DNA from 2 places in the Limnohabitans sp. 2KL-27 genome. Region 2 is predicted to be linked to the other one. Evidence: predicted binding sites of a transcription regulator. Region 2 holds the regulator's gene; the other holds the start of a gene.
The links. Region 2 encodes FNR, which switches genes on or off when oxygen is low (the NO sensors DNR and NnrR bind a similar motif). Its sites were predicted from a motif close to TTGATNNNNATCAA; they were not measured.
Positions count from the first base shown of each region.

Region 1 (11,680 bases), 1.7 Mb from region 2:
CGACTGGGTTGGCTCTTTGGCCGCCATCCTGACCACCACCAGCTTCATCCCGCAAGCCTGGCAGACTTTTCGCACGCGTGACGTGAGCGGCATCTCATTGGGCATGTACAGCCTCTTCACCGTGGGCGTGGCCCTGTGGCTGGTCTATGGCATCTTGATGGTGGCTTGGCCCATCATCATCGCCAACGCCATCACCACCAGCCTGGCGCTGATGATTTTGGTGATGAAGTTGCGTTACCGCTGAAGCCGCGTCAAGCCGCAGCCCGCTCAAGTCGGTCGCGCACGCCTTCCCACTCGGGCGTGTCGGGCGGCAGCTGCACCCAGATTTGCGTCACGCCCCGGGCGTCCAGGTCGCGCAAGACACTGAACAAATCGTGCGCGGCTTGCTCGGCTGTGCTGGCTTGCTCACGCCACAACACGCCTGCACCCGCGCCTGCACCCATGACGGGGTCGCTGGCAGGGCGCTCGGCCGACCAGACCCCCAGATTGTTGGCGTGCGGCCCCAGGGCCTGCAGTTTGGCCGCGATGTCTGGCGCCGACAGGAGGCGCACCTTGGCGCGCGGAGCGTAATGCGACGCCAGCGTGCCCGAGGCGCGGGGCGCGGGCTGACCCAGTGCCGCTTGCGGCGCGTCTTTACCCAGCACGGCGCGGCCGCAAGCCGCTTCAATTTGCGCCCGCGTGATGTGTCCGGGTCGCAGCAAAACGGGCTCGCCCCGGGTGCAGTCGATGATGGTGGACTCGATGCCGACAGCGCATTCACCACCGTCCAAAATCAACAATTCAGGGCCCAACTCGGACTGCACATGTGCCGCGGTGGTGGGACTCACGCGGCCAAAGCGGTTGGCGCTGGGGGCCGAGACGCCCAGCACGCCCAACGGCAAACAAGCTTGCAACAAAGCTTGCGCCACCGGGTGCGAGGGGCAGCGCAGCCCGATCGAGTCTTGTCCGCCCGCCGAAGCCGTGGCCACGCCGCTGCGGCGCGGCAGGATCAAGGTGAGGGGGCCAGGCCAAAAAGCCTGCATCAAACGCTGCGCAAACTCGGGCACCTGCACCGCAAACAAAGGCACCTGGTCCTGACTGGCCACATGCACGATCAGCGGGTGGTCGGCAGGGCGGCCTTTGGCCGCAAAAATTTGCGCCACCGCCGCATCGTCGTTGGCGTTGGCCGCCAGGCCATACACGGTCTCGGTGGGCAGGCCAAGCAACTGACCGTCACGCAAAGCTTGCGCAGACTGCGCGATGGCGGCGTGCGAGGCACTCAGGATCATGGTGGTCTTTAAAACGCTTCGATACCGAGCAAAACGGCCGCCTGCAAGGCCGTGGCACGCACGGCCTCAGGGCTGGCAGCCGTGATGTTCAGGTGGCCCATCTTGCGGCCGGGGCGGGCCGACAACTTGCCGTACAGGTGCAAGTGCGTGCCAGGCAGCGCCAGCACCTGCGCCCAAGCGGGGCTGGTCGGGCCTTTGCTGGTGGTGCTGACTTCGGGCCACAGATCGCCCAGCAGGTTGAGCATGATGGCGCTCGAATGCTGGCGCGGCTGCGTCAGCGGCAAGCCCGCCAGCGTGCGCACCTGCAGCTCAAACTGGGACTGATCGCAGGCATCCAGGGTGTAGTGGCCGCTGTTGTGCGGACGCGGCGCCATCTCGTTGACCACCAGCTGGCCACCTTCGAGGAGGAAAAACTCCACGCACAGCACGCCCACGTAATTCAAACCCTCGGCAATTGCGCGGGTGGCGGCCACGGCTTGGGCGGCCACGTCGGCGGGCACAGCGCCGTCGTACACGCTGGTCACGGCCAGAATGCCGTCGCGGTGCAGGTTCAGTTGCACCGGAAAATTCACCAGCTGGCCGTCGGCCCCCCGCGCCACGATGACCGAACACTCGGCCTTCAGGGGCAGCATTTTTTCGAGCACGCAGGGCACGTTTTTCAATTGGGCCCAGTCCGCAGCCAGTGCCTCGCGGGTCTGGACACGGATCTGGCCCTTGCCGTCGTAGCCCATGCGCGAGGTCTTCAAGATGCCCGGCAGCAAATCGTCGCCCACAGCCGCCAGTTGCGCGGCGGTCTCGATCACGGCGTGCGGCGCGACCGGCACCCCGCAGCGCACAAAGTGGGCCTTTTCGGCAGCGCGGTCTTGCGCAATCGCAACCGACTCGGACGCCGGGGCCACCGGGCGGTGGGCGCCCAGGGTCAACAGTGCAGGGGCAGGCACGTTTTCAAATTCGGTGGTGATGGCCGCGCAGCGCTGCATCAACTGCGCCAGCCCTTGCTCGTCCAGGTAATCGGTCTGGATGTGGTGGTGGCTCACCCGTCCGGCGGGGCTGGCCGCATCGGGGTCGAGGACGGCGGTGAAATAGCCCATGGCCTGCGCCGCGTGCACGAACATGCGGCCCAGCTGGCCACCCCCCATCACGCCCAGCGTGGCCATCTGGCCATTGACCATGGACCCGGGCAAGATGGCGCGGCTCATGCAGCACCCACGGGTGGGAGTTTCATGGCGCGCGCAGCCGCCGTTTGCTCGGCGCGGAAGGCTTCGAGTTTTTGGCGCAGCGCCGCATCCTGGTTGGCCAGCATGGCCACCGCAAACAAAGCGGCATTGGCCGCGCCCGCTGCGCCAATGGCAAAGGTGGCCACGGGCACGCCCTTGGGCATTTGCACAATGCTGTGCAGCGAATCGACACCCGACAGCGCCTGGGTTTGCACCGGCACACCCAGCACCGGCACCACGGTTTTGGCCGCGATCATGCCCGGCAGGTGGGCCGCGCCGCCCGCGCCTGCGATGATGGCCTGCAAGCCCCGCTCGGCCGCGCTTTGTGCATAGGCAAACATATCGTCCGGCATTCTGTGGGCCGAAACCACGCGGGCGTCGTGGGGGATGCCAAACTGTTGGAGAATCTGGACTGCGTGCTGCATGGTGTCCCAGTCGGAGCTGGAACCCATGACGACGCCGATGAGCGCTTGAGTCATTGGGTGCTTTTCGTGATCAATGTCGAATTTTAAGGTTTCGCCCCAGCCGGAGCCGAAACACAACCCGGAACACTGCCCGCCATGATGGACGTCACGATACAAAATTTTGAAGCCGAGGTGATTGAAGCCTCCATGACCACGCCCGTGTTGGTGGATTTTTGGGCACCTTGGTGCGGTCCTTGCAAATCGTTGGGCCCGGTGCTCGAAAAAGTCGAAACCGCTTACGAAGGCCGCTTCAAACTGGTCAAGATCAACTCAGACGAAGAGCAGCAACTGGCCCAGGCCTTTGGCATCAAGAGCATCCCGACCTGCGTTTTGCTCAAAAACGGTCAGCCGGTCGATGGCTTCATGGGCGCTTTGCCCGAAGGCCAGGTCAAGCAGTTCCTGGACAAACACCTGCCCGCCGCCGAGGAACTGCAGGCCCAAGCTGCCGCCCAAGAAGCCCAAGAGCACCTGCAAGCGGGTGACGCCCAAAGTGCCCGCGCCGCTTTGGAGCAAGCCCTGGCCACCGATCCCGGCAACGACGACGCCCGCTTCGATTTGGTCAAACTGTTGATCGGTGAGGGCGAGCTGGCCGAAGCCGCCGCCTTGCTGGCCCCGGCCATGGCCCGCATCCCGGTGCCGCTGCGTTTTGAGGCGCAGACCCAATGGCTCAACGCGCTGGAGTTTGTGACCCAGGACCCGCGTGGTCAGTGGGAATTGGCCCAGTTTGACGAATTGATTGGCCAGAACAAGCGCGATTTCGAAACCCGCTTTGCCAAAAGCCGCCTCTTGATCGCCGTGGGCCAATGGGAAGCGGCCATGGACGAGTTGCTGGAGATCATCATGCGCGACAAGAAATGGGACGACGAAGCCCCGCGCAAAACCTTTGTGGCCCTGCTCGAGCTGATGACGCCGCCCAAACCCAAAACGCAAGACGGCACGGGCAAATCGGCCGGTGGCATCGAGTTGATGGGCAAAGCCGCTGTGCAGGAAGACCCGTTGCTGGCCATGATTTCGAGCTACCGCCGCAAGTTGAGCATGGCGCTCAACTGAAAAGGCGCATGGGCGCTGGCCGGCTCAGTGCCGGCTCAGCGCTGGCGCGGTGCCGAATCAGTGGGTCGGTCCCGCCTGTCGCTCGATGTCCCGGCGCATTTTTTGCAGCAAGCCCAGCGCCATGAGCACCTCACCCACCACAAACATGGGGCCCACCAGCAAGCCCACCACATCGTCCACAAAAGCGGGTTTGCGGCCTTCAAAGTAATGCCCAATGAACTGGATGGCCCAGCCGAGCACGAACAGGCCAAGGCCGGCCTGCCACACCGTCAGGCCCCAAACCGCTGACCAAGCAGGCACTTGGTGGGCGGCCGCGATCAAGGCCCCATTGACCAGGGAGGTCGCCAAACCCAACAACAGATCCCCCCGCGTCAGGTACCACAGGCTGGTCAAGGCCCAAGCACACCAAGCCAGCGTCAGCGCGTGGCCCATGACTTCCCACGACGGGGCCAGGAGCAAGACGCCGATCGACATGAAGATGAGGGGAATGCCCAACAGATGGGTGACGATGTTGCGGCGATCGCGGTGGTAATGGGCGTACTGCACCATCAAAGGGGTGGCCGATCGGAAAAGGTTCATGCAGTGCTCCGGTGGGTGCTGGCGCCTGAATGGCCCACAGGCTCACCCTACCCACTCAACGACAGGAAAGCCTGCATTTTGGCGCGCTTTGCGGGTGCGTCAAGGGTATTTGCGAGCACTGGGCAGTGGCCCCTCGCGGCTTGCAGCGGCCAAAGCGGCCGCTCAACCCAGCAGGCGCTGCATCGCTTCTTGGTATTTGGCCGAGGTTTTCTCGATGACCTCGCGCGGCAGCCGAGGCGCAGGTGGCGTCTTGTCCCAGGGCTTGCCGTTGACCAAGGCCGTTTCAAGCCAGTCGCGCAGAAACTGCTTGTCATAACTGGGCGGGTTAGCGCCCTCGGCATAGCTGGCAGCCGGCCAGTAACGCGAAGAATCGGGCGTGAGCACCTCGTCCATCAGCACCAAAGTGCCATCGGCGTCCAGGCCAAATTCGAACTTGGTGTCGGCAATGAGGATGCCTTTGGCCGCAGCGATGTCGCGCGCCGCTTTGTACAGCCGGATGCTGATGTCGCGGATGCGGGTGGCCAGGTCGGCACCGATCATGGCCACGGTTTGCTCGAAAGTGATGTTTTCGTCGTGCTCGCCCACGGCGGCTTTGGCCGCCGGGGTGTAAATCGGCTCGGGCAAGAGGCTCGCGTTTTTCAGGCCGGCGGGCAACTGGACACCGCACACGGCCTGGTTGTCTTGGTATTCCTTCCAGCCGCTGCCGGCCAGATAGCCGCGCACCACGGCCTCGACCGGGATGGGCTGGAGGCGCTTGACCAGCATGGAGCGGCCCTGCACCTGTGGCACTTCATCGGCCGACACCACGCTCTCGGGGGCCTCGCCCGTCAGGTGGATTGGGCAGATGTTCAAACCCTTGGGGCCGAGCTGGTCAAACCAGAACAGCGCCATTTGCGTGAGCAGCACGCCTTTGCCCGGAATGGGCTCGCCCATGATCACGTCAAAGGCGCTGATGCGGTCAGACGCCACCATCAAAATCCGGTCCTCACCCACCGCGTAGTTGTCACGCACCTTGCCTCGCGCCAGCAGGGGCAAGGAAGTCAGGGCCGAGGTGTGGAGGGCAGAGGTCATGGCAAAACAGTCAAGCAACAAATAAAAAGGCCCGTTGAACAGTCAACGGGCCATTCGGGTCAATTATCGCAGGCTCAGTTCACGACTTGCGCCAATTCGCCCCGCGCATAGCGGGCGGCCACCACCTGCAGGTTGTCGCCCTTGATCTTGGGGGCCTGGCCTTCGCAGCCGAACTCCAGGTAGCGCTGCTTGCAGATTTGCTTGGCCGCTTCGCGGGCGGGCTTGAGCCATTCGCGGGCGTCGAACTTGTCAGGGTTTTCAAACAGGAACTTGCGGCAAGCAGCGGTCATCGCCAGGCGGATGTCGGTGTCGATGTTGATCTTGCGCACACCGTGCTTGATGGCCTCCTGGATTTCCTCGACCGGCACGCCGTAGGTTTCCTTCATCTTGCCGCCGTACTGGTTGATCATGGCCAACAGCTCTTGCGGCACGCTGGACGAGCCGTGCATCACCAAGTGGGTGTTGGGGATGCGCTGGTGGATTTCCTTGACACGGCTGATGGCCAAGATGTCGCCTGTGGGCTTGCGGCTGAACTTGTAAGCACCGTGGCTGGTGCCAATGGCAATGGCCAGCGCGTCCAGGCCGGTGGCTTTCACGAACTGCGCGGCCTCTTCGGGGTCGGTCAGCATCTGGCTGTGGTCCAGCTTGCCTTCGGCGCCAATGCCGTCTTCCTCACCGGCTTCGCCGGTTTCGAGGTTGCCCAGGCAACCGAGTTCGCCTTCAACCGACACGCCCAACAAGTGGGCCATGTCCACCACGCGGCGGGTCACGTCCACGTTGTAGGCAAAGTCGGCAGGCGTTTTGCCGTCTTCGAGCAAAGAGCCGTCCATCATCACGGACGAAAAACCCAGCCCGATCGCGCCCTGGCAAACCGCCGGGCTTTGACCGTGGTCCTGGTGCATCACCAACGGGATGTGCGGCCACTGCTCGGTGGCGGCTTGGATCAGGTGCTTGATGAAAGCCTCACCGGCGTATTTGCGCGCTCCCGCGCTGGCTTGCAGGATGACCGGGGCACCGACCTCGTCGGCCGCGGTCATGACCGCCTGAACCTGCTCCAGGTTGTTGACGTTGAAAGCTGGAATGCCGTAGCCGTTGACGGCCGCGTGGTCCAGCAGTTCGCGCATGGAAACGAGTGCCATGGTGAGAGTCCCCAGAAAGTTAAAAATTCGGCAAATCGGGCATGTACCCGACGTGTCACTGCCCGAATTTTACAGTCCGGGGTCTGACAAGGGGCTGAGCAGCGCCCCTGCGGCGCTCAGGCCACTCGGCAAATTTTGAGCATGTTGGTGCCGCCGGGTGAGCCCATGGGCTCGCCACAGGTGATGGCGTACACATCGCCCGCGCCCACAATGCCCCGTTTTTTCAGGTGCGCCTCGGCTTCCGCCAAAGCCGTGTCGCGGTCGGCGCTGGTGTCCATCAAGAGCGGCCGCACATTGCGGAACAGCGCCATCTTGCGCTGCGAACTGAGTTTGGTGGTCAGGGCGTAAATCGGGATGTGCACACGGTGGCGGCTCATCCACAAGGCGGTGGAGCCCGACTCGGTCATGGCCACGATGGCTTTGGCCCCCAAATGGTGGGCCGTGAACAAAGCGCCCATGGCGATCGACTGGTCGATGCGGCTGAACGACTGCCCCCGGAAGTCGGCATCGAGCTGCACGTCTTCGGCGTTTTCGGCCGCCTCGCAAATTTTGGCCATTTCTTCCACGGTTTCCAGCGGGTATTTGCCCGCGGCGGTCTCGGCGCTCAGCATCACGGCGTCGGTACCGTCCAGCACGGCGTTGGCCACGTCCGACACCTCGGCGCGGGTGGGCACCGGGTTGGTGATCATGCTCTCCATCATCTGGGTGGCGGTGATGACCACCTTGTCATGCACCTTGGCCAGCTTGATCATGCGTTTTTGCAAGGCGGGCACGGCGGCGTTGCCCACCTCCACGGCCAAATCGCCCCGGGCGACCATGATGCCGTCGCTGGCTTTGAGGATGGCTTCGAGGTGCGGAATGGCCTCGGCGCGTTCGATCTTGGCGATCAGGCCGGGTTTGTGGCCGTATTCGGCACCGGCCACATTGCACAGCTGGCGGGCCATTTCCATATCGGTCGCGTTTTTGGGGAAGCTCACCGCCACATAGTCGGCTTTGAGGCTCATGGCGGTTTTGATGTCGTCCATGTCCTTGGCGGTCAAGGCCGGGGCGGTGAGGCCGCCGCCTTGCTTGTTGATGCCCTTGTTGTTGGACAGCTCGCCGCCGAGCTTGACGGTGGTGTGCACCTGTTCGCCCTTGACCGCGTTGACGGTGAGCACGATCAGGCCATCATTGAGCAGCAACACATCGCCGGCTTTCACGTCGCGGGGCAGCTCTTTGTAATCCAGGCCCACGCCTTGCAGATCGCCGGGTTCGGTGCGCGAGGCGTCCAGCACAAACGGTGCGCCGGGCTCGAGCATGACTTTGCCCTCGGCAAACTTGCCCACGCGGATCTTGGGGCCCTGCAGATCGGCCATGATGGCGACTTCGCGGCCAGCGCGTTGCGAGGCTTCGCGCACCAAACGGGCGCGGTCCACGTGGTCCTGGGCCTTGCCGTGGCTGAAGTTCAGGCGCACCACATTGACGCCCGCACGGATCATGGCTTCGAGCAAAGCTGGGTCACTGGAAGCAGGGCCTAAGGTGGCAACAATCTTGGTGGCGCGACGGGGCATTCGGACATCTCCATGTAATTTGGTTTCAATTCTCACACGAAAACAGTTACATAACGGGTTCTTTCCAACGGGTCCCACGAGAAGCAAGACCCTCGCCCCCCGCGTGTGGCCCGCCAAGCCGAAGGCATACACCATCTTCCCCCTGCCATGACCCTGAATTGATCCTTGTCAGCCCATGGAAACCCTCTGGCGACTAAACTCTGCTTTGAGCGATTCAATTTCAAGCGCCATGACCGCACTACACACACCCACCAACTCGGCCCCCATCACACCGGACCAGCCTTTGCCGCACCGCAAGACCTTGCGCGAGTGGCTGATTCCCCTGTCCGAGCGCAGCACCTTCCGCGCCTTTGTGCTGCTGATCACGGACTACGCCCTGTTCTTGGCGCTGATTGCCGGCACCATCGCCCTGGACGCCATGTGGGCCAAAGTGTTGTGCGCGTTGGCCGCAGGTTTCGTGATCGGCCGCCTGTTCATCATCGGCCATGACGCCTGCCACCAGAGCCTGACGCCCCACCGTGAACTCAACAAGGTGCTGGGCCGCATCGCGTTTTTGCCCTCGCTCACACCCTACAGCCTGTGGGACACCGGCCACAACGTGGTGCACCACGGTTACACCAACCTCAAGGGCGTAGACTTCGTCTGGACCCCTCTGACGGCCGCCGAGTTTGAGGCCCTCAGCCCCATGCAAAAGCTGCTCGAGCGTGCTTACCGCAGCGGCTGGGCGCCGGGCCTGTATTACATGATCGAGATCTGGTGGAAGCGCGAGTTCTTCCCCAACAAAACCCACATGCCCACCCGCCGTCCTATCTTTTTCAAGGACAGCCTGCTGGTGAGCCTGTTTGGCGTTTTCTGGATCGCCACCATCGCAGCGGCTGCCGTGTACACCGGCCAGTCGGTCTGGTTGTCGCTTTTGCTGGGTTTTGTGGTGCCCTTTTTCTTCTGGAACACCATGATCGGCTTTGTGGTCTATGTCCACCACACCCATGTGAAGGTGTCTTGGCACGACAACAAGGCCGCCTGGACCAAAGCGGCGCCCTTCGTTTCGACCACCGTACACCTGACTTTCCCCTTCAACATCGGCGCCCTGATGCACCACATCATGGAGCACACCGCCCACCACGTGGACATGAGCGTGCCTTTGTACCGCCTGAAGAAAGCCCAGGCCAAGCTCGAAGAAATGCTGCCCGGGCGCATCATCGTTCAGCCCTTCTCGTGGAAGTGGTATTTCGAAACCGCCAAAAACTGCAAGATGTACGATTTCACACGCGAATGCTGGACCGACTTCAAGGGCAACATGACCAGCCCAGTGCGTGGCAACCTGCCGCCGGCCACGCCAGCCTGATCGGGTCTTTTCCCCAAACAAAAAACCCCGCCATGCGGGGTTTTTTTGTGGGGTGATCCATCGCAATCGGCGTCTCGCGCCCAGACAAAGCGTCCAATCAGCCCGCGGCGCGCTTCATCAAAATCTCGAACGCAGGCAAAGTCTTGCCTTCCAGAATTTCCAAGAACGCGCCACCGCCGGTCGAGATGTAGCCCACCTGCTTTTCGATGCCGTATTTGGCAATCGCCGCCAGCGTGTCGCCGCCACCCGCGATGCTGAACGCGTCGGACTCGGCAATCGCCTGGGCGATCACTTGGGTGCCGTTTTCAAAGGCCGCAAACTCAAAAACGCCCACCGGGCCGTTCCACACGATGGTGCCCGCCTGCTTGAGCTGGGCGGCGAGTTTGGCCGCCGTCTCCGGGCCAATGTCCAGGATCATGTCGTCATCGGCCACCTCGGTGGCTTTTTTCACGGTGGCCACCGCGTCGGCAGCAAAAGTCTTGGCCACCACCACGTCGGTCGGGATGGGCACTTCGGCGCCACGCGCCTTCATGGCCTCGATCACGGCTTTGGCCTCGCCCACCAAATCGGCTTCGGCCAGGCTTTTGCCGATCTTCAGGCCCGCTGCCAGCATGAAGGTGTTGGCAATGCCGCCACCCACGATCAGCTGGTCGACGTTTTGCGACAGGCTCTTGAGGATGGTCAGCTTGGTGCTGACCTTGGAGCCGGCCACGATGGCCGCCAGCGGGCGCTTCGGGTTGGCCAGGGCCTTGCCAATGGCGTCGATCTCGGCGGCCAGCAAGGGGCCCGCACAAGCGATGGGCGCGAACTGGGCGATGCCATACGTCGTGCCTTCGGCGCGGTGGGCGGTGCCAAAGGCGTCGTTCACATAGATATCGCACAGCTGGGCCATCTTGCGGGCGAGCGCTTCGTTGTTTTTCTTCTCGCCTTGGTTAACGCGGCAGTTTTCGAGCAGCACGACCTGGCCGGTAGCCAGGGTGACACCATCGACCCAGTTGGCGAGCAAGGGCACATCACGGCCGAGCAGCTCGCCCAAGCGTTTGGCCACCGGCGCCAAAGAGTCTTCGGGCTTGAACGCGCCCTCGGTGGGGCGACCCAAGTGGCTGGTCACCATCACGGCAGCGCCTGCGTCCAGCGCCATTTGAATGCAGGGCACGCTGGCGCGGATGCGGGTGTCTTCGGTGATGCTGCCGTCATCGGCCTGCGGCACGTTCAGGTCGGCGCGGATGAAAACGCGTTGGCCAGCGACTTGGCCCTTGGCACACAGATCAGAAAAACGGATGACGTTCATGAGGGACTTGTCCTGTATCGGGAAATTGGGCTCGATTTTAAAAGCAGTGGCCGGGCACCCCTTCGCGATCAAGGGCTCGCGCTCACCAGACAGGGGTGGCCCTGTTTACCAGCCCAGGCCCAGGTGCAAAGGCAAGTACACCGCCATGCCGCCCACGATGGTGACCAGCACATCGCGCCGCCAAAAGTAAGCGGCCACGCCGGCGACAGCGGCGTACAAGCGTGCGTCTTGCCAAGTGCTGACCAGCTCGCCCTGCACGGTGATGATTTCAGGAATGACCACCGCCGACAGCGCGGCAATGGGCGCGTATTGCAGACCGCGCTGCGCCCAATGGGGCAGCTGCCAGGCCTTGCTGGAGATGAAAAAGAAACTGCGCGTCACCACCGTCACCACCGCCAAGCCCACGATCACCGCCAAAGACCACAGATCGGTCATGTTCATGCGGCCACCTTGGGTTCAGGGCGGATTTTTTCGACCGTCAGGCACAAGACCACCGCCACGGCAATCGCCACCACGATGTTGAGCTTGAGCGGCAAATGGTAGGCGGCCACGGCGGCCGCACCCGCCACGGCGGCCGAGAGCATGCGCATGCGCGAGCTGGCCAGCGAGCACTGGATGCCCAGCAGGCACAAGATGCCGGCAAAGCCCAAACCCCATTCGGGCGGAATCAGGTTGGCCAGGCCCACGCCCAGCAGGCTGGCCACGA
Region 1 covers NZ_CXOP01000002.1:178,223-189,902, forward strand. The annotation lists gene LHAB_RS03450 (SemiSWEET transporter) at 1-244, shown strand, start outside; gene LHAB_RS03455 (L-threonylcarbamoyladenylate synthase) at 252-1,268, opposite strand; gene LHAB_RS03460 (5-(carboxyamino)imidazole ribonucleotide synthase) at 1,277-2,467, opposite strand; gene purE (5-(carboxyamino)imidazole ribonucleotide mutase) at 2,464-2,964, opposite strand; gene trxA (thioredoxin) at 3,046-3,999, shown strand; gene LHAB_RS03475 (Mpo1 family 2-hydroxy fatty acid dioxygenase) at 4,057-4,578, opposite strand; gene LHAB_RS03480 (phosphoribosylaminoimidazolesuccinocarboxamide synthase) at 4,741-5,649, opposite strand; gene fba (class II fructose-bisphosphate aldolase) at 5,724-6,788, opposite strand; gene pyk (pyruvate kinase) at 6,905-8,338, opposite strand; gene LHAB_RS03495 (fatty acid desaturase) at 8,568-9,683, shown strand; gene LHAB_RS03500 (phosphoglycerate kinase) at 9,781-10,974, opposite strand; gene LHAB_RS03505 (AzlD domain-containing protein) at 11,080-11,415, opposite strand; gene LHAB_RS03510 (AzlC family ABC transporter permease) at 11,412-11,680, opposite strand, start outside.
Region 1: the regulator FNR is predicted to act here: its motif matches at 8,497-8,510, upstream of LHAB_RS03495 (fatty acid desaturase).

Region 2 (11,680 bases):
GGCTGTCGATCGTGCACTTCTGGGCACTGATCTTCACTTACATGTGGGCCGGTCCTCACCACCTGCACTACACCGCCTTGCCCGACTGGACCCAGTCTGTGGGCATGGTGTTCTCGCTCATCTTGCTGGCTCCCAGCTGGGGCGGCATGATCAACGGCATCATGACCCTCTCGGGTGCTTGGCACAAATTGCGCGACGACCCGATCCTGCGCTTCTTGATCGTGTCCCTGTCTTTCTATGGCATGTCGACCTTCGAAGGCCCGATGATGTCCATCAAGACCGTCAACGCGCTGAGCCACTACACCGACTGGACCGTGGGCCATGTGCACTCGGGTGCTTTGGGCTGGGTGGGGCTGGTGACCATGGGTTCGATGTACTACCTGATTCCCCGTTTGTTTGGCCAAAAGCAGATGTACAGCGTCAAGGCCATTGAAATCCACTTCTGGACCGCCACCATCGGCATTGTGATCTACATCGCGGCGATGTGGATTGCCGGTGTGATGCAGGGCCTGATGTGGCGAGCCATCAACGCGGACGGCACCTTGACATACACCTTTGTGGAGTCTGTCAAAGCCACTTTCCCATTTTATGCCTTGCGTTTGCTGGGTGGTTTGTTGTACCTGGGTGGCATGGTCATCATGCTTTGGAACACTTTCAAGACCGTGACCATGGGCCGGTCGGTAGAAGTGCAGATTCCGACACTCGCACCTGCACACTGAGGAGAAATCAAACATGGCTCAAAACCCAAAATCAGGTGGCTTGTCACACGAGAAAATCGAAACCAACAACTTTTTGATGATCGTTCTGATCTTCATCGTCTTGTTGGTCGGTGGGATGGTCGAAATCGTGCCCCTGTTCTTCCAGAAATCCACCACCGAGCCAGTGCCGGGTCTCAAGCCCTACACGGCACTGCAAGTGGTCGGGCGCGATGTGTATGTGCGCGAAGGCTGCTACAACTGCCACTCGCAGATGATTCGCCCCTTCCGTGCTGAAACCCTGCGTTACGGCTCTTATTCGCTGGCCGGTGAATTCGTTTACGACCGGCCTTTCCAGTGGGGCTCCAAGCGCACGGGTCCTGATCTGGCCCGCGTGGGTGGCCGCTACAGCGATGAATGGCACCGGATTCACTTGACCAATCCCCGTGATTTGGTTCCTGAATCCAACATGCCAGCTTACCCATGGCTGGAAAAGACAGCTGCCGACCACGGCACGGTGGTGGCACGCATGACGGCCTTGCGGACCTTGGGCGCACCTTATGCCGATGAAGAGTTGGCCAAAGCACCCGATGAAGTCAAAGGCAAAACCGAATTGGATGCGGTCATTGCTTACCTCCAAGTGCTTGGCGTTCACCGCAAATAAGGCGCAGACATGGACATCAATACTCTCCGATCTATCGTGACCGTCCTTGCCTTCTTGGCATTCATCGGCATCGTGGTCTGGGCTTGGTCGCGGCGCAACCAAGCCAGCTTTGACGAAGCAGCTCAATTGCCGTTTCGCCAGGACGACTGAGCGGTCCTCCAGAACTCTAAAAAATACTTCAAGGAAACTCCATGAGTGACTTCATCAGCAATTTCTGGCACTTGTACGTGGCCGGCATCACGCTGGTCAGCATCATCGCCTGCTTGCTCTTGCTGTGGTTCAGTGGCAAGGCCAAAGCCATGACCGCTAACGACAACACCACCGGCCACGTCTGGGACGGTGACCTGCGCGAAATGAACAACCCTTTGCCCCGTTGGTGGGTAGGCTTGTTCATCATCACGGTCATTTTTGCCTTCGTTTATCTCGCCATGTACCCCGGTGCAGGCAACTTTGCCGGAAAATTTGGCTGGTCTTCGGCCGGTCAGTACGAGGCTGAAGTGGCCAAAGGCAATGCCGAAGTGGCCCCCCTGTACGCCAAGTTCTCTGGCATGCCGCCCGAAGAGGTGTCCAAGGACCCTCAGGCCTTGGCCATTGGTGATCGTCTGTTCATGAACAACTGTGCCCAGTGCCACGGCTCTGACGCACGCGGCAGCAAGGGCTTCCCTAATTTGGCCGATGCCGATTGGTTGTATGGCGGCACGCCCGACGCGATCAAAACCACTTTGGTGCAAGGCCGCGCAGGCAATATGCCGCCCATGGCTGCCGCGGTCGGCACGCCCGATGACGTGCGCAACGTGGCGCACTACGTGTTGAGTCTGTCGGGCAGTCCGCACGACTCTTTGCGCGCACAACTGGGTAAATCCAAGTTCGGTGCCTGCGCTGCCTGCCACGGCATGGACGGCAAGGGCAACCATGCCATGGGGGCCCCTAACTTGACCGACGACATCTGGTTGCACGGCTGGGGTGAGAACGCCATTGTGAACATCATCAACAACGGCAAGGTCAATCAGATGCCCGCACAGGCCGCCAAGCTGACCGAGGGCCAAATCCATGTCTTGGCTTCCTATGTCTGGGGCTTGTCCAACAATGCTGTGGTCAGTGCTGCCGTCAGTCCTACCAAATGATGTAAACCCTCTGCAGCAGGCAGGTCCTGTTGCAGAAACTGAAGCAAGGTCTGTGTTTTGTCCTCTTCCGAAGATCGTCCCACTCGCAGTGTGATTCCGATCAACCCCGTGCCCGTTGAGGGCGATGGGGAAATGGTGTCGCTGTACCAAGCGCAGCAAAAAATCTACCCCCGAAGCGTTCAGGGCGTGTTTGCCAAATGGCGTTGGCTCATGGTGGTGATCACGCAATTGGTGTTCTACGGTTTGCCTTGGCTGGAGTGGGGGCAGCGCCAAGCGGTGCTGTTCGACTTAGGCGCTCGCAGGTTCTACATCTTCGGCCTCGTGCTCTATCCGCAGGACTTCATTTACTTGACGGCTTTGTTGGTCATCTCGGCGCTGTCGCTTTTTTTATTCACCGCTGTGGCGGGGCGCTTGTGGTGCGGTTTTGCCTGCCCGCAAACGGTTTACACCGAAATTTTCATCTGGATCGAACGCCAGTTCGAGGGCGACCGATCGGCCCGCATGCGCCTGGATGATGCACCTATGAGCCTGAACAAGATCTGGCGCAAAACTGGCAAGCAACTGGCTTGGATCGTGTTGTCGCTTTGGACGGGTTTCAGCTTCGTTGGCTACTTCACACCGATCCGAGAATTGACGGCGTCGATCCTTTCCCTGGGCTTTGGCCCTTGGGAAATTTTCTGGATTCTGTTTTACAGCTTTGCCACCTATGGGAACGCGGGCTTCATGCGCGAACAGGTGTGCAAATACATGTGCCCTTATGCGCGCTTTCAAAGCGCTATGTTCGACAAGGACACCTTGATCGTCACCTACGACGAGGCACGTGGCGAGCCTCGGGGTGCACGATCCAAAAAAGCCGACCCCCAAGCCTTGGGGCTGGGCGCTTGTGTGGACTGCACCTTGTGCGTGCAGGTCTGTCCCACAGGCATTGACATCCGCAAAGGCTTGCAGTACGAGTGCATTGGCTGCGGCGCTTGCGTGGACGTGTGCGACAACGTGATGGACAAGGTCGGTTACGAGCGCGGCCTGATCAAGTTTTCGACACAAAATGCCATGGACAAGGGCTGGAGCAGGGCGCAAACTCTGCGCCGCATTTTCCGACCGCGTGTCTTGGTTTACACCGCTGTGCTGTGGGCCATCATCATCGGTGTGGGGCTGTCCTTGTGGAGCCGCGATCCATTCAAGGTGGACATCGTGCGAGACCGCGCCACCATGGCCCGCATCGTGGCGGGAGGAAAAATTGAAAACGTCTACCGCTTGCAAATCATGAACGCGGCTGAGCAGAACTTGAGTTTCCAGTTGCAAGTCGATGGCCTGCCGGGTCTGAGCCTGGCCACTGAGCCGCTGGTTGACGTGGGTGCCACCGAGTCGCGTTGGGTGTCCGTGCGTTTGCAAGTGCCCTATGACTCAGCGCCTGCGGGTTCGCACCCGATCCATTTCCGCATCGAGTCCCGCTCGTCCGATGGCCAATCGGTCGGTCAGCTGAGCGAAAAAACCGTTTTTTTGGTCCCTCGCTGAGCGACCCCCATTTTTGAAAGATAGCCATGAACAATGTCAGCAGTGTCCAACAAGAGGGGCAACCCTGGTGGCGTTTTGGCTTGGTGTGGATGGTCATCGCAGGCCCTGCCGTGGTGGTGGTGGCTGGGTTCATCACGCTCTACATTGCCGTAGCCAACCCGGACCCGGTGCTCAATGTGACACCGCGCACGGCCATGCAAGAGCGCCAGGGCATCACCCACGTCCCCGCCATGCAGGGGCGCAACCATGCGGCCACGGGCGAGTTGCCCGCTGCGCTGCAAGCACCTGCTGCTGAGCCCACCAAACCCTGACCACCTAGGTAAACGCTATGCTCGCTCAACGCTGGATGTGGATCGTTTGGCCTGCCTTTTTGGTCGCGGGCCTTTTGGAAATGCTGGTGTTCGCTTTTGTCGATCCGCAAGACCTGAACTGGTTCGGCCAAGACCTGGACCTGTCCAGACAGGCGGTTTACACGCTGGCCTTTTTTGCTTTTTGGGCCTTGGCCGTCTTGTCCAGCGCATTGACGCTGCTGTTGGGCATGACTTCGACTGAGGTCAACCGCTGAAAGTACTGAACAGCGCTTTCAGCGCTGACGCCCAAAGTTCAGTGGCAATGTGCTGTGTTGTTGACCAGTCGCTGCAGGCCTTCGGTGTCCAGAATACGCACATGGCGCTGCTTGACTTCCACAGTGCCGTCTTCCACGAACTTTGAGAAAGTTCGGCTGACGGTTTCGAGCTTGAGGCCCAGGTAGCTGCCGATTTCTTCACGCGTCATGCGCAACACCAGTTCGGACTGTGAGAAACCGCGGGCGTGCAAACGTTGCACCAGATTCAACAAAAAAGCGGCCAATCGCTCTTCGGCGCGCATGCTGCCCAGCAGCAACATCACGCCGTGCTCGCGCACGATCTCGCGGCTCATGATTTTGTGAACATGGCTTTGCAGTGCGGTCACTTCACGCGAAATTTCTTCGATCCGGTCAAAGGGCATGACACACACTTCCGCATCTTCCAGCGCCACCGCATCGCAGCTGTGTTGGTCGTTCACGATGCCGTCCAGGCCAATGATCTCGCCCGCCATCTGAAAGCCCGTGACTTGGTCTCGCCCGTCTTCGGTGGCCAGACAGGTCTTGAAGAAGCCAGTCCGAATGGCGTAAAGGGATGTAAATTTTTCACCGTTGGTGAACAGGGTGTCGCCCCGCTTGATTCTGCGGCGCACGGCCACCAGATCGTCGAGGCGGTTGAGGTCGTGGTCGCTCAGGCCCATGGGCATGCACAACTCACGCAAGTTGCAATTGGAGCAGGCGACTTTGATGGCTTGGGGATTCATGGTTTATCTCTTGGTTGAGCAATGGATTTGCCTTGGATCAAGACTTGAGCTTATACCGAATCAAGCGCTGAATTTGAGGGTGTACCCTGTCCAAGTCAGAAATCCCCGAAAACCGGTAAAGGGTTTGACCTGAGTCAACACATGGGCAGATGCAAGCAGGCAAAGTGCGGCCTTGTTCTGAACACATTCGAATCAAGGGGCAGACACATGTCCGTCATCACACCTCAATTGTTGACACGCTTTGACGTGCCTGGCCCGCGTTACACCTCCTACCCGACAGCCGATCGCTTTGTCGAAGCCTTTGGCGAGGCCGATTACGTGCAGGCCCTGAAACAGCGCCAATCGGGCATGGTGGGCAAACAGTCGCCACTGTCGCTCTACGTGCACATTCCGTTTTGCGAATCGCTGTGCTACTACTGCGCCTGCAACAAAATCATCACCAAACACAAAGAGCGGGCTGCGGATTATTTGAAATACCTCAGCAAAGAGGTGGCGCTGCACACCCGGCACCTGGGGCGAGGGCAGTCGGTCAGCCAGCTGCACCTGGGCGGTGGCACGCCCACCTTCATGAGCGACGACGAGTTGCAGCAACTCATGGCCTTGTTGCGTGAGCACTTTGAATTCGTCCCAGGCGGTGAATACTCTGTCGAGGTGGACCCGCGCACCGTGGACGAGAACCGGCTGGCCGTGTTGGCCGAGCTGGGTTTCAATCGCCTGAGTTTTGGCGTGCAGGACTTTGACCCTGCGGTGCAAAAAGCCGTGCACCGCATCCAGCCTGCAGACCAGGTGTTTGCTTTGGTCGAGGCTTCTCGCCGATTGGGTTTTGAGTCGGTCAACGTCGACCTGATTTATGGCCTGCCTCTGCAAACGCCCGAATCTTTTGACCGTACGCTGGCGCAGGTGAAAAGTCTGCGTCCTGACCGCATCGCGCTGTATGCCTACGCGCACTTGCCTGAGCGATTCAAGCCGCAGCGCCGTATTCACGCCGAAGAGCTGCCAGCAGGTGCAGCCAAGGTGGCCATGCTCTCGCGCTCGCTCGACGCCCTGACCGAAGCGGGCTATGTCTACATCGGCATGGACCACTTCGCCTTGCCGGGTGATGCCCTGGCCGTGGCCAAACGCCAAGGGCGTTTGCACCGCAATTTCCAAGGCTACAGCACGCAGGCCGATTGCGACCTGATTGCGCTGGGCGTGTCCTCGATCGGCCGCATCGGCGCGACCTACAGCCAAAACGCCAAGACCCTGGAAGAGTATGCCGACTTGCTCGACCAAGGCCATTTTCCGGTGGTGCGGGGCCTGGCACTCACGCGCGACGACCTGATCCGCCGCTCGGTCATCATGGCGCTCATGTGCCAGGGGCATTTGCAATACGAGTCCATCAACCTGGCCTGGCTGGTCGACTTCAAGACCTTGTTTGCCAAAGAGTTGACCCAACTCGAAGCGATGCAGGCGCAAGGTCTGGTGCATCTGAGTGAGAGCGGCATTCAGGTCACCGCCATGGGTTGGTTCTTTGTGCGCGGCGTGGCCATGGTGTTCGACCGCTATGTACAGGACGACCGCAACCATTCGCGGTTTTCCAAAATCATCTGATAGACCCGTGCATCCGTGGCTGTCTTCATCGCCGACAATAGACGCCTCGACATTGAAGCGAAAACGCCATGCAAAGTTCTTTGGCCATCACGGCCTTGATGATGGGGGTGCTGGGTGGCCCGCACTGCGTGGCCATGTGCGGTGCAGCCTGCGCGGGTCTGGGGCAGGCTGCGGGTGAACGGCGTTCGCAGGCCTTGTTGGCGTTTCAGCTGGGCCGATTGGGTGGCTACGCGCTCTTGGGTGCGCTGGCCGCGGCCAGCGTGCAAGGCTTGGGCTGGCTGACGACACAGTCGGCCGCCATTCGTCCGGTCTGGACCTTGCTGCACCTGGCGGCTCTGGTGTTGGGCTTGCTGCTCATGCTGCAGGCACGTCAACCTGTCTGGCTCGATGGGGCAGCTCGTCGCTTGTGGGCGCGCATTCGGGCTTTCAACGCCAGTTGGGGGAGGGCTGCGCCCTGGATGGTGGGTGGGCTGTGGGCATTCATGCCTTGTGGCTTGTTGTATTCCGCCTTGATGGTGGCCGCCTTGACCAGCCAGCCCTTGGAGGGTGCTGCCACCATGGCTTTGTTTGCGATGGGCAGCAGCATCAGCCTATGGGCCGGGCCATGGCTTTTTTTGCGCATGCAGTCGCTGGGCGACGGCGCCTGGGGCATGCGGGTCGCGGGCTTGGCACTGGCGAGCGTCTCAGCCTGGGCCTTGTGGATGGGCCTGGTGCATGACCAGGCGCCATGGTGCATGACACCCTGAGACCAAGACAACTCATTAGACCGTCAGAGCTGACCGGTGGGGACTCCAAATGGGCCCATCGATCAGGCGGCCAGACCTTTGTAGAGCATGTAAGCAGCCAGCAGATAGAGCACACTGGCAAACACGCGCTTGAGCTGTTTGACCGGCAGTTTGTGCGCGGTGGCTGCCCCAATGGGGGCCATCAGCACGCTGCAAGTCGCGATCACCACCAAAGCGGGCAACCACAAGTAGCCAAAGCTGTAGGTCGGCAAATCTTGCACATTCTGGCCGCTCACGATGTAACCGGCCACGTTGGCCAGAGCGATGGGAAAACCCAAGGCCGCACTGGTGGCCACGGCGTTGTGGATGGCCACGTTGCACCAAGCCATGAAAGGCACACTGATGAAGCCGCCGCCAGCGCCCACCAGGCCCGACAGCAAGCCGATCAGTCCACCTGCGCCCAGCAAGCCCTGAAAACCGGGCACCTGACGCGAAGGCGCAGGTTTTTTGTCCAGAAACATTTGCGTGGCCGAAAACCCCACAAAGGCCGCGAAGAACAAGGCCAGGTAAGTGCCTTTGGCAAAGGCAAAAATGCCGAGGCTGCCGATCAAGCTGCCGATGACAATGCCCGGTGCCAGTCCCTTGACCAAATCCCAGCGCACGGCTTTTTTCTTGTGGTGGGCACGCACGCTGGAGACGCTGGTGAAAATGATGGTGGCCATGGATGTGGCAATCGCCATTTTGACCGCCAGGTCGGGGCTGACGCCTCGTGCGCCCAGCATGTAGGTCAAGAAAGGCACCATGATCATGCCACCACCAATGCCCAAGAGGCCCGCCAAAAAGCCAGTGCACAGGCCCAAAACGGCCAATTCGGCCAACAGCAGAGGTTCGATGATCATGGGGGGAATGGGGACATAAAAAAGAAGGTGTCTGCAAGTGCCACCGGACCGGCATCCTGAACCGGGGTTCAGGTGGGCGAGGGCAGACTGGCGTTGGGTTCATCTGACGCGAGATGATCACGCTCACCAGCCAATGTACCAAGCCCGGGCTCTAAGAGCATTGGTTCAAGGAAATATAAAGCCCGGCGTGCACTGCAGACCTGCACATTGTAGGTCTTTCAAAAGACCCGGCACAGACCCACCTCTGCGTCAGATCAATTGGCCGTCTTGCTCCAGCACATGGTCCAAACGTTTGAGCAACTGAGACAAGCGCTCTTGTGATGACTCAGGGATATCGACAGCAGTTGTGGGGACCGCAGGGGCCTGAGCAGGGTTGGGGTCTTGATCAAAAGCCAGATTCAGTGCCGCCAAAACAGCAATGCGGTCGCGCGCCTTGATTTTGCCGGCATCGCGGATCTTGCACATGGCCTCGTCCACTTTGCGCACAGCGGCCAACAAGCGATCCTCTCCACCCTCAGGGCAGCCAAGGATGTAGCTTTGCCCCATGATCTGGACATCCAATTGTTTGTTGCTCATGCTGAAGCCTCAGGAGATGCGGGTGCGTTGGAAGCGGGCAAACGCTCGATGAGGGCATCGACGCGAGCTCTGGCGGCTGCCAGTCGGGACTTGAGTTGGTCACGTTCGAGTGTCAGCACCTGAACTTGCTGGGCCAGCAATGCATTGGTGCGTTGAAGCTCCTCGTGGCGCAGCAACAGATGATCCACACGCTCAGCAATTTGATCAATGGTGTTGGAATGGGCCATGGCAATCAAAGGGAAATAAGTGTCGCATTGTAGATCGTGGGGCTATTTTGTAGGCTGGACGACAGCTTGAGGCATAAAATGAAACCTGTTGGTGCTCGCGATGCCGGTTCACGGCGCGCAGTTCAACGGGAAGCAGGAGGGAAAAGCCATCTCGGCCCACCTAACCTGCGCTGCCCCCGCAACGGTAAGCAGACGGGTTTTCAGTCAAACGGAAACCCAGCTTTCATCTCAAACCACTGGCCGCCCTGAAACAGGCAGCTGGGAAGGTGATGAAGGTCGCATCTGTCAGCCCGGATACCGGCCAACAAGGTGACCTGTCGCAAGACAGGTTGTAAAGCCCATGCACTGTCGGGGAAGGCGGTGAGGGCGTTTGACTTGTTGGTTTTTCATGTTCACACCATTGTCCTCATTGGCCGTCGCTTTGTCGTTTCTGCTTGCCAGCCAAGCGGCTATCGCTCAGTCCATGCCCACGCAAGATGCCAATATCGGCCCTTCGTCAAGCTTACCTTCAATCACGGTTTATGCCTCTCGCTTTGAAGAGAAATTGACCGATGCGTTGCCACACATCAGTATCGTGACCGCCGCTGACATTCTAAAAAGTGGCGCCAGCAATTTTTCTGAAGTGCTGTCCAGGGTTGCGGGTCTACCTGTCAGGCTCAACCTCGACGGAAGTTCCAATGCGGTCATCGATATGAAGGGATTCGGCGAAACGGCATCCAACAACATCGTGGTGTTACTCGATGGCGTCCGTCTGTCAGAAAATGATCAAAGCATGGCCCGAACTTCGATGATTCCTCTCGAAGCAATTGACCACATTGAAATCACGAAGACCGGCAACAGTGTTTTGTACGGCGATGGCGCCAACACGGGCACCATCAACATCGTGACACGCAAGAACATGGGCCGTTTGACGGTGATCACTGGGGGCCTGGCCAGTTATGCCGGTTACCAGTCGGGTCTCTACCACTCACAGCCTCTCGAAAACAGCGAGTTAAGCCTTTTTGCGCGTCAGTACGCCAGTGATAATTTCCGGAAAAATTCAAAAGGAACTGAATTTTCTGCTGGGACCAATTGGGTCAAGAAAATCGATGCGCAAACCGATATCGGTGCGAGATTCTTTGCCAGCCGAGAGAGAAATAATTTGCCGGGCGCATTGCCATTGATTTTGCTCCAAAGCAGTCCCCGCGAAACCCAGGTGCCGGACTACGACTGGGATGCCAATGTTGACGCCCGTTCGCTCACTTTGTTTGGGAAATGGACCCTTCAAAATGTTCAGTTCGCCATAGATCTGAACAAGCGATCTAGAAAAAACAGCGATGCCTACAGTTATGACGCCTATGACGTTTTCTCTGGCTACCACTACGATGACTGGCGCCAGTCCTATGGAAACACCAGCAGTCAAGCGGATACACACTCCGCTAGCCCACGGGTCAAAATCAACCATTTTTTGGTGACCAACAATGTGCTTCAAATGGGCTTTGACTGGCTCAAAACCAGTAAAAATGGCCAAGCTTTCCTGACATTTGGTTGCAGCAGCCAGTCACTCACGTCCTTGTGTGGCAACGCGGGGGCTGATGCGGGTGGAAATACTTACCAGATAGACCATCGGTCCAAGGGCTTGTATTTCAGGAATATTTTGGATGTCACGGTCAACGACAAAATGGTTTTGGGATACAGAAGAGAAAGTTACTCTCAATCTCGGACCGTCGATTACGGTTTCGGCCCAAGCACATTGAATGCCGATGGGACAACGCATGCCAGTGAGTTCGAGTACACCAAGAATTTCCAGCCCAACTTGACAGGCTATTTGAGGGTGGGGCGAAATTTCCGTGTGGCCAATGCGGATGACAACAGCAATGTGCTTTATGCGCCCGATCCCATTCCTTTGAAGGTTCAGACCTCAAGCGACATCGACATCGGCCTGAATTACCAATCAGGTGCAGTCACCACAATGGCCAATTTCTTCCGAAGCGACGTGAAGAATGAGATTGGGTACGACCCTTCGGGATGCGGATACCCTTGCAACGTCAACTACGACCCCACCCGCAGGGAGGGCGTGAATTTCAGCCAGAAATGGGCCTTCTCGAAAGCCATCTCACTGAGGACCCATCTCCAGTACATCCATGCCCGATTTGTCGAGGGCACTTATGCGGGGAAAAAGATGCCCGGTGTCTCCGCTCTATCGGGTAACCTGTCTTTGGACTACCAGCTGGGTGTGAAGGACCAACTGACATTCACCACACGTTGGGCCCAAAGTCGGTACATGTCGGGTGATTTTGAAAACAGTCAGGCCAAAGTGCCCGCTTATGCTGTGGTCGATGTGTCCTATTTCTACAGAG
Region 2 covers NZ_CXOP01000002.1:1,888,124-1,899,803, reverse strand. The annotation lists gene ccoN (cytochrome-c oxidase, cbb3-type subunit I) at 1-719, shown strand, start outside; gene ccoO (cytochrome-c oxidase, cbb3-type subunit II) at 733-1,359, shown strand; gene LHAB_RS11895 (cbb3-type cytochrome oxidase subunit 3) at 1,369-1,509, shown strand; gene ccoP (cytochrome-c oxidase, cbb3-type subunit III) at 1,551-2,483, shown strand; gene ccoG (cytochrome c oxidase accessory protein CcoG) at 2,616-3,998, shown strand; gene LHAB_RS11880 (nitrogen fixation protein FixH) at 4,025-4,309, shown strand; gene LHAB_RS11875 (hypothetical protein) at 4,327-4,563, shown strand; gene fnr (fumarate/nitrate reduction transcriptional regulator Fnr) at 4,602-5,324, opposite strand; gene hemN (oxygen-independent coproporphyrinogen III oxidase) at 5,532-6,914, shown strand; gene LHAB_RS11860 (sulfite exporter TauE/SafE family protein) at 6,983-7,660, shown strand; gene LHAB_RS11855 (sulfite exporter TauE/SafE family protein) at 7,723-8,538, opposite strand; gene LHAB_RS11850 (cell division protein ZapA) at 8,788-9,114, opposite strand; gene LHAB_RS11845 (DUF904 domain-containing protein) at 9,111-9,341, opposite strand; cobalamin riboswitch at 9,414-9,662, shown strand; gene LHAB_RS11840 (TonB-dependent receptor) at 9,730-11,680, shown strand, end outside.